Regions from separate parts of the Streptomonospora salina genome, predicted to be linked through region 2. Evidence: predicted binding sites of a transcription regulator. Region 2 holds the regulator's gene; the other holds the start of a gene.
What was found. Region 2 encodes HrcA, which represses chaperone genes, less so after heat shock. Its sites were predicted from a motif close to TTGGCACTCTCNNNNNGAGAGTGCCAA; they were not measured.
Positions count from the first base shown of each region.

Region 1 (6,423 bases), 2.2 Mb from region 2:
AGGCCGGCACGGCCAACTCCCGGGCCCCGCCGCTGAACGCGCAGCCGTCAGCCAGCCTGCGCCAGACCTCTTTGTAGGAGAGGTTGCGCCACAGCCACAGCGCCAGGACCAAGTACAGGGTCAGCCGTGCGGGCAGCTCGCGCCGCCGTTGCTGGAGGGCGCCGCCCCGGGTGGCCACCTCCTCGACCAGGTGCGGGTCGAAGGTCTGGGTCAGCACCCCGAAAGAGGCGCGGTCAGCCGCGTTCGTCACGCCATCGAGTATCCCGCGGGTAGAGGCGGCCGCGAACCCTCGGTGCCAGGCTCGCACCACCCCGAGGCCCTTACCAGCGAAGATGCCCTAAAACAACGGTGTTGGGGTCGGATCCCGCACCGGCCCGCCGGTATCCGGGAATTCACCGGCGGGTGTACCGCATCCGGGCCGCGAGCCCCGCACCGCGCTATCCCACCGACATCATCGAGCGGTCCGAGGCGAGCTCCCAGGTGTGCGGCGACGCCTCCACCGGGGTGGGCACCGGCCGCCGACCGGCTCCGCGCGGCGTCACCGCATGGGCGGAAGCTCGGGCAGGACGGCGGCGGGTTCCGCGACGGGCGTACCGTCGCGGTGGACCGTGAGGCGGGAACCGTCGGCGCGGCCGGAGAGCCAGGCCAGCAGCGCGCTCGCCGGGCCCTGGGCGGTCACCGCCGGGCCGGCGGCGGCGCCGATGCGGAACTCCTCGCCGGACCCGGAATCGCGCAGCAGCACGGGCGGCAGCTCCTCCTCGGCGGCGAAGCGCGCCACCAGGCTCTCCACCTCTTCTGCGACGAAGGGCTGGGGCCACGCGCCCGGCGCGTAGTCCAGGCCCAGGTCGACGTGGTGGTACTCCACCTCCGACAACCGCATCCACGGGATCCGCGCGGCCGGGAACACGCGGCCGTCGGGAAGCCGGATCTCGAACTTCCACGCCTTCTTGGGCATGGAGCGCACGGCCTCGGCCAGCCGCTCGGCGCTGTCCTCCAGGTCGGCCGCCTGCTCCTCGGGGCCCCGATCGGCCCCCTCCTCGATCTCGCGGTCACGGTCGTCGCGGCTGGGATACAGGTCGGCCTGACGCCCTTCCCGGGCGCCCTCCAGCAACCGCACGAGCGCGTCGGCGTTGCGGGCGACGTGGGCCAGCACGTGGCCGCGCGTCCATCCCGGCAGCAGCGAAGGCCCACCGATCTGGTCGGGACGCACGCCCGAGGCGGTCCGCAGCAGACGGTCCGTGGCGTCGTCGGCTGCGCCGGACACCACCGAGTGATCGTCGGTCCGGATACGGGGAACGGTCATCGTGGCCTCCTGGACTGGTCTGCGCGCCGTCTCCGCGGTTCGGCCCGCGCCCGGCCGCACCGGGGGACCGCGTCAGCGCACCGCGGAGGCGCAAGCGACGCTACCACCGCCGCCTCCGAGGGGAGCCGCGCAGGAGGGGCGGTGCGCGACCCGAACGGCCCGCGAGGCCTCCTGGGGCAGACACGGCAGACACGGGCAGGCGCGGGCGCGCGCGGACGCACTCCGCGCCCGGGAGGCGCGCCCTCCCGCATACGCGAATCGGGCGGCCCCCGCAGTGGGGACCGCCCGATCGTCGCAGGTGGGCCGAGTTCGCGTACCCGACTCGCCGACCTCTAAGAGAGGTCTTAGAAGTCCATGCCGCCCATGCCGCCGGCGTCTGCGCCGCCGCCCTGGGCCTGCTTCTCCGGCTTCTCCGCGATGACCGCCTCGGTGGTCAGGAAGAGGCCGGCGATGGAGCCCGCGTTCTGCAGCGCCGAGCGCGTCACCTTGGTCGGGTCGATGACGCCGTCCGTGAACAGGTCGGTGTACTCGCCCGTGGCGGCGTTCAGGCCGACGCCCGGCTCCAGGTTGCGCACCTTCTCCGCGACGACCCCGCCTTCGAGACCGGAGTTGACCGCGATCTGCTTCAGCGGCTCGCCGATGGCGCGGCGGACGATGTCGGCGCCGATGGCCTCGTCGCCCTGCAGGTCCAGCTTCTCGAAGACCGGGACCCCGGCCTGCAGCAGAGCCACACCGCCGCCGGGCAGGATGCCCTCTTCGACGGCGGCCTTGGCGTTGCGCACCGCGTCCTCGATGCGGTGCTTGCGCTCCTTGAGCTCCACCTCGGTGGCGGCACCGGCCTTGATGACCGCGACACCGCCGGCCAGGCGCGCCAGGCGCTCCTGCAGCTTCTCGCGGTCGTAGTCGGAGTCGCTGCGCTCCATCTCGTTGCGGATCTCGCTGACCCGGCCGGAGATGGAGGTGGCGTCGCCGGAGCCGTCCACGATGGTGGTCTCGTCCTTGGTGACGACCACCTTGCGGGCGCGGCCGAGCATGTCCAGCTCGGTGTTCTCCAGCTTCAGGCCGACCTCTTCGGTGATGACCTGGCCGCCGGTCAGCACGGCGATGTCCTCGAGCTGGGCCTTGCGGCGGTCGCCGAAGCCCGGGGCCTTGACGGCGACGGACTTGAAGTTGCCGCGGATCTTGTTGACGACGAGGGTCTGCAGCGCGCCGCCCTCGAGGTCCTCCGCGATGACCATCAGCGGACGGCCGGCCTGCAGGACCTTCTCGACGACCGGAAGGAACTCGTTGTTGTTCGAGATCTTCTGGTTGGCGATGAGGATGTAGGGGTCCTCGAGCTCCGTCTCCATCCGCTCCATGTCGGTAGCGAAGTAGGGGGAGACGTAGCCCTTGTCGAAGCGCATGCCCTCGGCGAGCTCCAGCTCCAGCCCGAAGGTCTGCCCCTCCTCGACGGTGATGACGCCTTCCTTGCCGACCTTGTCCATGGCCTCGGCGATGGTGTCGCCGATCTGGGCGTCGCCGGCGGAGATCGAGGCGGTGGAGCCGATCTGCTCCTTGGTCTCGACCTCCTTGGACAGGTTGGCCAGTTCCTCGCTCAGCCGGGTGACGGCGCTGTCGATGCCGCGCTTGAGGCCGACCGGGTTGGCGCCGGCCGCGACGTTGCGCAGGCCCTCGCGCACCATGGCCTGCGCGAGCACGGTGGCGGTGGTGGTGCCGTCACCGGCGACGTCGTCGGTCTTCTTGGCGACCTCCTTGACGAGCTCGGCGCCGATCTTCTCCCAGCTGTCCTCGAGCTCGATCTCCTTTGCGATGGAGACGCCGTCGTTGGTGATCGTGGGGGCGCCCCACTTCTTCTCCAGAACGACGTTGCGGCCCTTCGGGCCGAGCGTCACCTTCACCGCGTCTGCGAGCTGGTTCATACCGCGCTCAAGGCCGCGGCGGGCCTCTTCGTCGAACGCGATCAGTTTGGCTGCCATAGACTTCTTGTCCTCCCGAGACCGGGCTGATACGCGAAGGTACGAGCCGACGCCCGCGACGGACGACCGCGGGGATTCCGGCAACCCCTCTGCCGGAGGCCGCGGCCTCATCGCCTCGAACCAGGGGTTAGCACTCCGCTTGTCAGAGTGCCAGCTCACCTATTATTAGCACTCCGCCTATGCGAGTGCAAATGCCCTCTCCAGAGTTCGCCGCGGATCCACTCGCAGGTCAACGCCGCCTCACCGGCGGCTCCTCGACACGACGACGCCCGCGCCCCCGGAACCTTCCGGAGGGCGCGGGCGCAGCGGACGGCGCCGTCCGGGGCTCAGCAGCCTCCGGCGACGGCCGGGATGATCGAGACCTGCGCACCCGAGGCGGTCGGGGTCTGCAGACCCTGGGCGAATCGCACGTCCTCGTCACCGACGTAGACGTTGACGAAGCGGCGGATCTTGCCGGAGTCGTCGACGATGCGCGCCCGGATACCGGGGTACTTGGCCTCCAGGTCGGCCAGGACGTCCTGGACCGTGCCGCCTTCGGCGGTCACGTCGGCCTCGTCCTTGGTGTAGGTGCGCAGAATGGTCGGGACTCGGACGCTGACGCTCATGATCTGCGGATACTCCTTGACTCGCTCGCTGCCGGAGGTCGGCGGGACGGGGGGCAGGGTCGTACGGGGGCTAAAGCAGCCCCGCCTCCTTGAACACGTCCAGGGAGGGCTTGATGGTCGCGGTGACTCCCGCCTCGACGGCGCCGAGAGTCTTCAGGCCGTCGCCGGTGTTGAGCACCACGGTCTCGGCGTCGGGGTCGAGCGCGCCTTCGTCCAGCAGCTTGCGCAGGACACCGGTGGTCACGCCGCCGGCGGTTTCGGCGAAAACGCCCTCGGTGCGGGCCAGCAGGCCGATGGAGTCGACCACGGCCGCGTCGTCGACGTGGGCGACGGCGCCGCCGGTGCGGCGGCAGACGTCGATGACGTAGGGGCCGTCGGCGGGGTTGCCGATGGCCAGCGACTTGGCGATGGTGTCGGGCTTGACCGGCTGGACGACGTCGTGGCCCTGCTCATAGGCGGCGGCGACCGGCGAGCAGCCCGTGGCCTGGGCGCCGAACACCTTGTACGGCCGGTCCTCGACCAGGCCCAGCTCGATCAGTTCGCGGAAGCCCTTGTCGATCTTGGTGAGCTGGGAGCCCGACGCGATGGGCACGATGATCTGCTCGGGCAGCCGCCATCCCAGCTGCTCGGCGATCTCGTAGGCCAGCGTCTTGGACCCCTCGGCGTAGTAGGGGCGCAGGTTGACGTTGACGAAGCCCCAGTCCTCGCCGGCGGGGTCGCCGATCAGCTCCGAGCAGAAGCGGTTCACGTCGTCGTAGTTGCCGTCGACGGCCACGACCTGACCGCCGTAGACGGCCGCCATGACGACCTTGCCCTCTTCCAGGCCGGCCGGGATGAACACGCACGAGCGGAATCCGGCGCGGGCCGAGGCGGCGCCCACAGCACCGGCCAGGTTGCCGGTGGACGAGCACGACAGCGTGCGGAATCCGAAGGTGCGGGCGGCCTCCACGGCCATGGCCACCACCCGGTCCTTGAAGGAGTGGGTGGGGTTGGCGGAGTCGTCCTTGACGTGCAGCGAGCGCATCCCCAGTTCGCCGGCCAGCCGGTCGGCGCGCACCAGCGGCGTCAGCCCGGGGTCCATGTTGGGCAGCTCGGCGACGTTGTCGGGCACCGGCAGCAGGCCGGCGTAGCGCCAGATGTTGTTCGGGCCGCGCTCGATCTCCGCGCGGGTGAGCGCACCGAACTCGTAGGCCACTTCGAGCGGGCCGAAACAGAACTCGCACGCGAAGCGCGGAGCGAGGTCGTAGCGCTCGCCGCATTCCCGACAGGACAGCGCGGCGGCGGGGCCGAAGGCGCGGGCGGCGGTCGGTTGCGTTTCCGTGGCGGCTATCGCCATAACGAGGCGTCTCCCCTCATCTTCCCTGGCGAACCGATCTGGTCCCAGGCCGGAGTTGGCACCTGCCTCGGCCGCCTCGCAGGATCGCGAGTCGCGCAAACCGAGATGGTTGCCGGGGCTTCGTAGGGCCGGTCCCTCCACCCCTCTGGATGAGCAATATGAAGTTGTATGGCGGATCCGCGTACGGGCCCGGGAGGCGCAGCGGAATCCGCACGCAAGACTAACCCACCCTGTGCCGGTTTATCCATGAAGAGTGACGCGGGTAACACGCCCGAAGGCGCCGCACCGGGACCGGCGTCGTCCCTGGCCGCGGCCCCGGAGCGGCCGCTACGCCCGCTGTGGCGCGCCTGCCGGGCCGGTCCGCCGCGGCCTCCCGGGTTTGCGCGCACCGGCCGCAGGCGAGACCTATGACACCTTCACACAGCGGGCCCTGTCGTACGGGGTACCGGTGTAGTGCAATGAAGCGTCGGCGCAATCCGCGGTGACAGGTGAGAGGTGGACGTTCAGGTGGACAAGGCACAGATCCTCGTCGCTTCCAACAGGGGACCGGTGTCCTTCTCGTTCGGCGAAGGCGACGCGCTGGACTACCGGCGCGGCGGGGGCGGGCTGGTCTCAGGCCTGAGCTCGGTCGCGTCGTCGACCGACACGATGTGGGTGTGCGCCGCCCTGTCCGACGCCGACCGCGCCGCCGCCGCCCGCTCCCCCGAGGGACGGCTGGACGCTGCCGGTTTCGACCTCGGCGGCATGCGCGTGCGGATGCTCGACATACCGCCCGACACCTTCACCGACGCCTACACCCGGGTGGCCAACTCGACGCTGTGGTTCGTGCACCACATGCTCTACGACACCCCCAACAAGCCGCGCTTCGACGCCGCCTTCCGCTCCCAGTGGGAGGGTTTCCGCTCCTACAACGCCGCCTTCTCCGAAGCGCTGCTCACCGGATCGGCCGACAACGCGCGCGTGGCCGTGCAGGACTACCACCTGGCGCTGGTTCCCCGGATGCTCCGCCAGCGCCGCCCCGACCTGCGCATCACCCACTTCTCGCACACGCCGTGGGCGCCGCCGGAGTACTTCCGGATGCTCCCCGCGGACATCCGCCGGGAGCTGCTGGAAGGCATGCTCGGCGCCGACCACCTGGGCTTCCTGAGCCGCCGCTGGGCCGACGCGTTCCTGCGCTGCTGCGAGACGTTCCTGCGGGTGGAG
Region 1 covers NZ_JACHLY010000001.1:3,144,604-3,151,026, reverse strand. The annotation lists gene HNR25_RS14435 (IS4 family transposase) at 1-250, opposite strand, end outside; gene HNR25_RS14430 (maleylpyruvate isomerase family mycothiol-dependent enzyme) at 539-1,303, opposite strand; gene groL (chaperonin GroEL) at 1,648-3,279, opposite strand; gene HNR25_RS14420 (ubiquitin-like small modifier protein 1) at 3,606-3,884, opposite strand; gene thrC (threonine synthase) at 3,955-5,220, opposite strand; SAM riboswitch class I at 5,234-5,376, opposite strand; gene HNR25_RS14410 (alpha,alpha-trehalose-phosphate synthase (UDP-forming)) at 5,728-6,423, shown strand, end outside.
Region 1: groL (chaperonin GroEL) is a predicted target of HrcA. The motif match lies at 3,407-3,433, and genes of this name have one in related genera.

Region 2 (6,423 bases):
ACCGGGCCGTCGCCGAGATCCGCCTGGCCCGCCGCGTCCTGGGCGCCGCGGAGATCCCCGTCAGCACCGTCTTCTTCGGCGGCGGCACACCGACGCTGCTGCCGCCCGAGGACCTGGGGCGCATCCTCGCCGCCGTCGACGGCGAGTTCGGCCTGGAACCCGGCGCCGAGGTCACCACCGAAGCCAACCCCGAGACCGTCGACCCCGGGGTGCTGGCGCGGCTGCGCGACCAGGGTTTCACCCGCCTGTCCTTCGGCATGCAGAGCGCGGCCCCGCACGTGCTGGAGGTGCTGGAGCGCGCCCACACGCCGGGCCGCCCCCAGCAGTGCGCCCAGTGGGCCCGCGAGGCCGGGTTCGACCACGTCAGCCTGGACCTGATCTACGGCACACCCGGCGAAACCGACGCCGACTGGGCGGAGTCGCTGCAGGCGGCGGTCGCTGCGGGCGTCGACCACGTCTCGGCCTACTCGCTGATCGTCGAGGACGGGACCCGGCTGGCGGCGCGCGTGCGCCGCGGCGAGCTGAGCGAACCCGACGAGGACGTGCTGGCCGACCGCTACACCATGGCCGACGACGCCCTCGGCGCCGCCGGGCTGCACGCCTACGAGGTATCCAACTGGGCCCGCGGCGAAGCGGCGCGCAGCCGCCACAACCGCCTCTACTGGACCGGCGGCGACTGGTGGGGCGTGGGGCCCGGCGCGCACAGCCATGTCGGCGGCACGCGCTGGTGGAACGTCAAGCACCCGGCGGCCTACGCGGCGCGCCTGGGCGAAGGCCGCTCGCCCGGCCACGCCCGCGAGGTGCTCGACGACGCGGACCGCCGGTTCGAGCGCATCATGCTGGAACTGCGGCTGGCCGAAGGCTGCCCGCTGGATCTGCTGGAGGAGCCGGGGCGCGCCGCTGCGGGGCGCCTGGTCGACGACGGCCTGCTGGAGGCCGCGGCCTTCGCCGGCGGCCGCGCGGTCCTTACGCGGCGCGGCCGCCTGCTGGCCGACGCCGTGGTGCGCGACCTCACCTGACCGGGCGGCCCCGCTCTCGGGCGGTGCGGTCACCGCCCCCTGCCGGTCGGCGGAGCGGCCCGTGCGGGCCCGGTGCCCGGTCGGCGGCGGGGCCGGTCCCTCAGCTCAGCATCGGGATCGCCAGCATCTTCGGGTACGTGTACCACTCGCCCTTGTTGGAGGCCACGGCGGCGATGACGCCGAAGGCGATCGCGCAGGCGAACACGGCGACGATGGTGAGGAAGCCGACGATGAGGATCATCAGGATGTAGGAGACGAGCTGCGCGATGAACATGGTCATCTGGAAGTTGAACGCCTGGGCCGCCTGGTGGCGGACGTAGGGCGACTCGTCCTTCTTCACCAGGTAGAGGATCAGCGGAAGGATCCACGAGGTGAAGATGCCGCCGAGGTGGGCGACCAGCGCCAGGGTGCGGTCGTCGGAGGAGGGCGGGTAGTGGCCGCCGGGCTGCTGGTATCCGGGCATCTGCGCCGGGTAGTGCGGCTGGCCGGGGTAGCCCTGGCCGTAACCGGGCTGGGGGCCCGACTGCGGGCCGTATTGGGGGTCGACGCCGGGCGGCGGGCCGTAGCCGCCGGGATGGTCGGGTTGGCCGCCGTAGGGCTCGTCGGGTTGGGGCGGGTAGCTCATGTGGTGGTCTCCTGAGTCTCCTCGGTCGGATCGCCCCCGACTGCCTCCGGAGGCGGTGCCCGGGCACCGCGTGCAGCGGTGCGCGGGCGGAGTGCCGGGCGGGGCCCGATGGACCTGCCGACCGCCCGGCCGCGGCACGCCACGACAGGTGGGACGCCGCAGCGGAGCGCGGGGTTCCCGCCGGGGCGGCGGCGAATCGCGCTGCGCTGCCGTCCCGGGCCCGTCGGGTTACTTCACCATGCGGATCGAAACAGGGTAGCGGTACTGGTTGCCGCGGTTGGCGCTGAGCGCGCCAGTCGCGCCGAGCGCGATCGACACCACCCAGATCACCGCGACCAGAACCGAGCCGATCCAGGAGATCGGCGGCGCGAAGACGCCGAGTCCGATGTAGACCGCCCAGGCGATGAAGTAGGGGATCAGCAGCGTCAGCTGGAAGTTCAGCGCTTCGCCGGCCTGGTGGCGCACGAAGGGCGCGTCGTTGCGCTTGACCATGAAGATGACGAGGGCCGGGAGCCAGCCGAAGCAGGCGAGGATGACACCGGACAGGTGGGCGATCATCGCCCAGGTCGCGTCGTCGGAGGCCCCCGGTTGCGGCGCGCCGAAGCCCTGCGGGTATCCGGGCTGCTGGGGGTATCCCGGCTGGCCGGGTGTCTGCGGGGCGCCGGGGAAGCCTCCGGGCTGCTGCTCGTAGCCGTGCGGAGGCGGCGGGCCGTATCCCGGCTGGGGCTGCTGCTGGTAGCCGGGCGTCGGCTGCTGGTAGGGCGCCTGGCCCGGTTGGGGGTAGCCGCCTTGGTACGGCTGCTCGCCGTAGCCCGGCTGGCCCCCGCCGGGGTAGCCGTATCCGGGCTGGGCGCCGCCCTGCTGGGGGTATCCGGGCTGGCCGTAGGCGGGCTGTCCGCCGGTGGGCCCGCCGTACCCCGGCTGGGGGTAGCCGCCCTGGTCGGGTGCGTAGCCGGGCGGCGGCTGCTGCGGGTAGGGCTGCCCGGCGCCGGGCTGTCCGTAGCCGGGGTGGGGCTGCTCGCCGTAGGCCGGTTGGCCCCCGCTCGGGTAGCCGTACTCCTGCTGCTGGTAGTCGGGCTGCTGGTCCCCGGTGCCCGCCTGTCCCTGGCCGGGCTGCCCGCCAGAGGGAACGGGGCCGGGTGCCGGCTGGTCACCGTAGGGCCCCTCCTGGGGCTGTGGTCGGTTGGGCGGGGTCTCGCTCATCTTGTCCCTTGGCTGTGCCGATTGCGTTGGGCCGATAGTGCCATCCGGCGCCCCGGCAGGCCACCGCGCGTCTGCCGCTGCGCGGTGCTGACGGACCCGCCTAGTCTTGCAGCCCTTCTGCCGCGGTGACGAAGTCGATAAGCTCTTCGACGCGCCCCAGCAGCTCCGGTTCGAGGTCGGCGTAGGTGCGCACCGACCCCAGGATCCGCCGCCACGCTTCGCCGGGCTCCTCATCGCTGCCCAGCGCCCGCAGGACGCCTTCCTTCCACGGTATGCCGCGGGGGACCTCCGGCCACGCGGAGAATCCCAGCACCGACGGCTTGACCGCCTGCCAGACGTCGACGAAGGGGTGGCCCGCCACCAGGACGCCGGGCGAGGAGACCTGCTCGGCGATCCGGCTCTCCTTGGACCCCGGCACCAGGTGGTCGACCAGAACGCCCAGACGACGCCGGGCCCCGGGGCCGAATTCGGCCACGATCTCCGGCAGGTGGTCGACGCCCTCCAGGTACTCCACGACCACGCCCTCGACGCGCAGGTCGTGGCCCCAGACTTTCTCGACGAGTTCGGCGTCGTGCACGCCCTCGACGTAGATCCGGCTCTCCCGGGCGACCCGCGAACGCGCCCCCTGTACCGCGATCGACCCGGAGGCGCTGCGGGCGGGCCCCGACGGCGCCGCGCTCGGCCGTACCGCGGTGGCGGGACGGCCGTCGACGAGGAACGCCGCGGGCTCCAGGTCGAAGACCCGGCGGCGGCCGCCGCGGTCCTCAAGGGTCACCGCCTGCTTGTCCCAGGAGACGACGGCACCGCAGAACCCCTCGTCGGCCGACTCCAGCACGAGGCCGCGCTCCAGGGGGACCTCGGCGACGGCGCCTTTGCGCGGGCGGCGCCGGTCCCCGGACAACACGTCCCCGTCGTACCTTCTGCTGTTCGGACCCGGACTCGTGGACACGGGCGGATTCTACCGGCCGGCCCGGGCCCGGACACGGAGACCCGACGGTGCGCTCGGCGGCCCGTGATCGAACCGTTCTTGCGGAACGGCTTAGAATTAGCACTTAAGGCCATGGAGTGCCAGGAGGAGGTGAGCACGTGCTCGACGACCGGAAGCTTGCGGTTCTGCGGGCGATCGTCGAGGATTACGTGTCCACGAACGAGCCCGTGGGGTCCAAGGCGCTCGCCGACCGCCACACCCTCGGGGTGTCTCCGGCCACCGTCCGCAACGACATGGTGTCGCTGGAGGAAGAGGGGTATATCACCCAGCCGCATACCAGCGCCGGCCGCGTTCCCACCGACAAGGGGTACCGGCTGTTCGTGGACCGGCTGTCGACGGTGAAGCCCCTCTCCGCCGCAGAGCGCCGCGCCATCGAGAGTTTCCTCGGCGGCGCCGTCGACCTCGATGAGATCGTGGGGCGGACGGTGCGCCTGCTGGCTCAGCTCACCCGGCAGGTCGCAGTGGTGCAATATCCCTCGCTCACCCGGTCATCGGTACAGCACGTGGAGCTGGTCCCGCTGGGCCAGCAGCGCGTCATGATGGTGCTCATCACCGACACCGGCCGCGTCGAGCAGCGGGTGATCGACAACCTGGGGGCGGTCAGCGAGGACGCTGTCGACAGCCTCCGCCAGATGCTCAACCGGGCCTTGGTGGGCACGTGGCTCACCGAGGTCCCCAACGCCGTGGAGGATCTGCCCAGCCAGCTTCCGCCGGACGAGCGCGCCATGGCGGCGGTCGTGCTGTCGGTGCTGCTGGAGAGCCTCGTCGAGCGCCACGACGAGAAGATCGTCCTCGGTGGTACGGCGAATCTCGCCGCGATGGATTTCTCGGCTAGCCTGCGGGAGGTACTGGAGGCCTTGGAAGAAAACGTCGTCCTCCTCCGTTTGCTGGGGGAGATGAGCGACCCTTCCATGCTGACGGTACGCATCGGCGCCGAGAACTCTCACGAGGGTCTGAGATCCACGTCGATCGTCTCCGCCGGTTACGGCATCGGCGACCAGCCGCTGGCCAAGATCGGCGTAGTCGGTCCGACCAGAATGGACTATCCAGGAACGATGGGAGCGGTACGCGCAGTGGCTCGGTACCTCGGACAGATACTTGCGGGGCAGTAAGTGGCGAGAGACTATTACGAGATCCTCGGGGTGCGGCGTGAAGCATCCCAGGACGAGATCAAGAAGGCGTATCGGCGGCTCGCCCGCGAACTCCACCCGGACGTCAACCCGGACCCGGCCACGCAGGATCGCTTCAAGGAAGTGACCCAGGCCTACGAGGTGCTCTCCGACGAGAGCAAGCGCCGGATGCACGACATGGGCGGCGACCCGTTCGCGTCCTCCGGCGGAGGCGGCGGAGCGGGAGCCGGCGGCTTCGGCGGGGGCGGTTTCCCCTTCGACGACATCATGAACGCGTTCTTCGGCGGCGGCCAGGCCGGCGGCGGACGCGGTGCGCGCGACCGGGCGCGCCGCGGACGCAGCATCAAGGTCCGCATCGACCTCGACCTGTCCGAAACCGCCTTCGGCGTCACCAAGGACGTCACTTTCCCCACGGCGGTGCTGTGCAACACCTGCCAGGGCGAGGGCACGGCCAAGGGCTCCCACCGCCACACCTGCGACACGTGCCAGGGCCGCGGTGAGGTCTCGCAGGTCGCGCGCTCCTTCCTGGGACAGGTCATGACCACGCGGCCGTGCCCGCAGTGCTCGGGGCAGGGCACGATCATCACCGACCCCTGCGCGGACTGCAGCGGGGAGGGACGGGTGCACGAGAAGGTCACCCGCAAGGTGCAGATCCCCGCGGGCGTCGAGGACGGCACCCAGATCCAGCTCGCCGGCGAGGGCGAAGTCGGGCCCAACGGCGGGCCGCGCGGCGACATCTTCCTGGAGATCGTGCAGCGCCCCCACTCGACCTTCGAACGGCGGGGCGACGATCTGCACTGCACCATAACGGTGCCGATGACCGCCGCCGCGCTGGGAGCTTCGTTCACCTTCGACACGCTCGACGGCACCGAGGAGATCGACCTGCGGCCGGGTACCGGCTCCGGGCACGTCATCACCCTGTCCGGGCGCGGCTCCCGCCATCTCGACGGCGCCGGGCGCGGCGACCTGATGATCCAGGTCGACGTCGAGACCCCCGCCAAGCTCGACGAAGAGCAGGAGTCGCTGCTGCGCAAGTTCGCCGAACTGCGCGGCGAAGACCAGCCTCCGGGCAAGTTCAGCCCGGGCCACGGCGGACTGTTCTCGCGGCTGCGCGACGCCTTCGGCTCGCGCTGACGCGTCCGGGTCCGCTATGGGCGACGTAGGCCGGGAACCCGGCACCGCGGGCCGGCACCGCGCAGGGCGCGGTGCCGGCCCGCGTCTGCGGTGCGGCGCCGGGCCGGGCGCACCGGCCCGACCGCGGAATGGAGGCGGATGTGACGGCTCCGGTCTTCCTCTGCGAGCCGGGTGAATTGGACGGCGGCACCGTCGTGCTGTCCGGGAACGAGGGCCGGCACGCCGCCGCGGTGCGGCGGATCGCCGTCGGCGAGACCGTTCAGCTGGTCGACGGCGCCGGTATGCGGGCGCGCTGCCGGGTTGCCGAGGTCGGCAAGGACCGCG
Region 2 covers NZ_JACHLY010000001.1:985,498-991,920, reverse strand. The annotation lists gene hemW (radical SAM family heme chaperone HemW) at 1-1,019, shown strand, start outside; gene HNR25_RS04545 (DUF4870 domain-containing protein) at 1,120-1,644, opposite strand; gene HNR25_RS04540 (DUF4870 domain-containing protein) at 1,873-2,847, opposite strand; gene HNR25_RS04535 (DUF3097 domain-containing protein) at 2,948-3,751, opposite strand; gene hrcA (heat-inducible transcriptional repressor HrcA) at 3,934-4,947, shown strand; gene dnaJ (molecular chaperone DnaJ) at 4,948-6,099, shown strand; gene HNR25_RS04520 (16S rRNA (uracil(1498)-N(3))-methyltransferase) at 6,240-6,423, shown strand, end outside.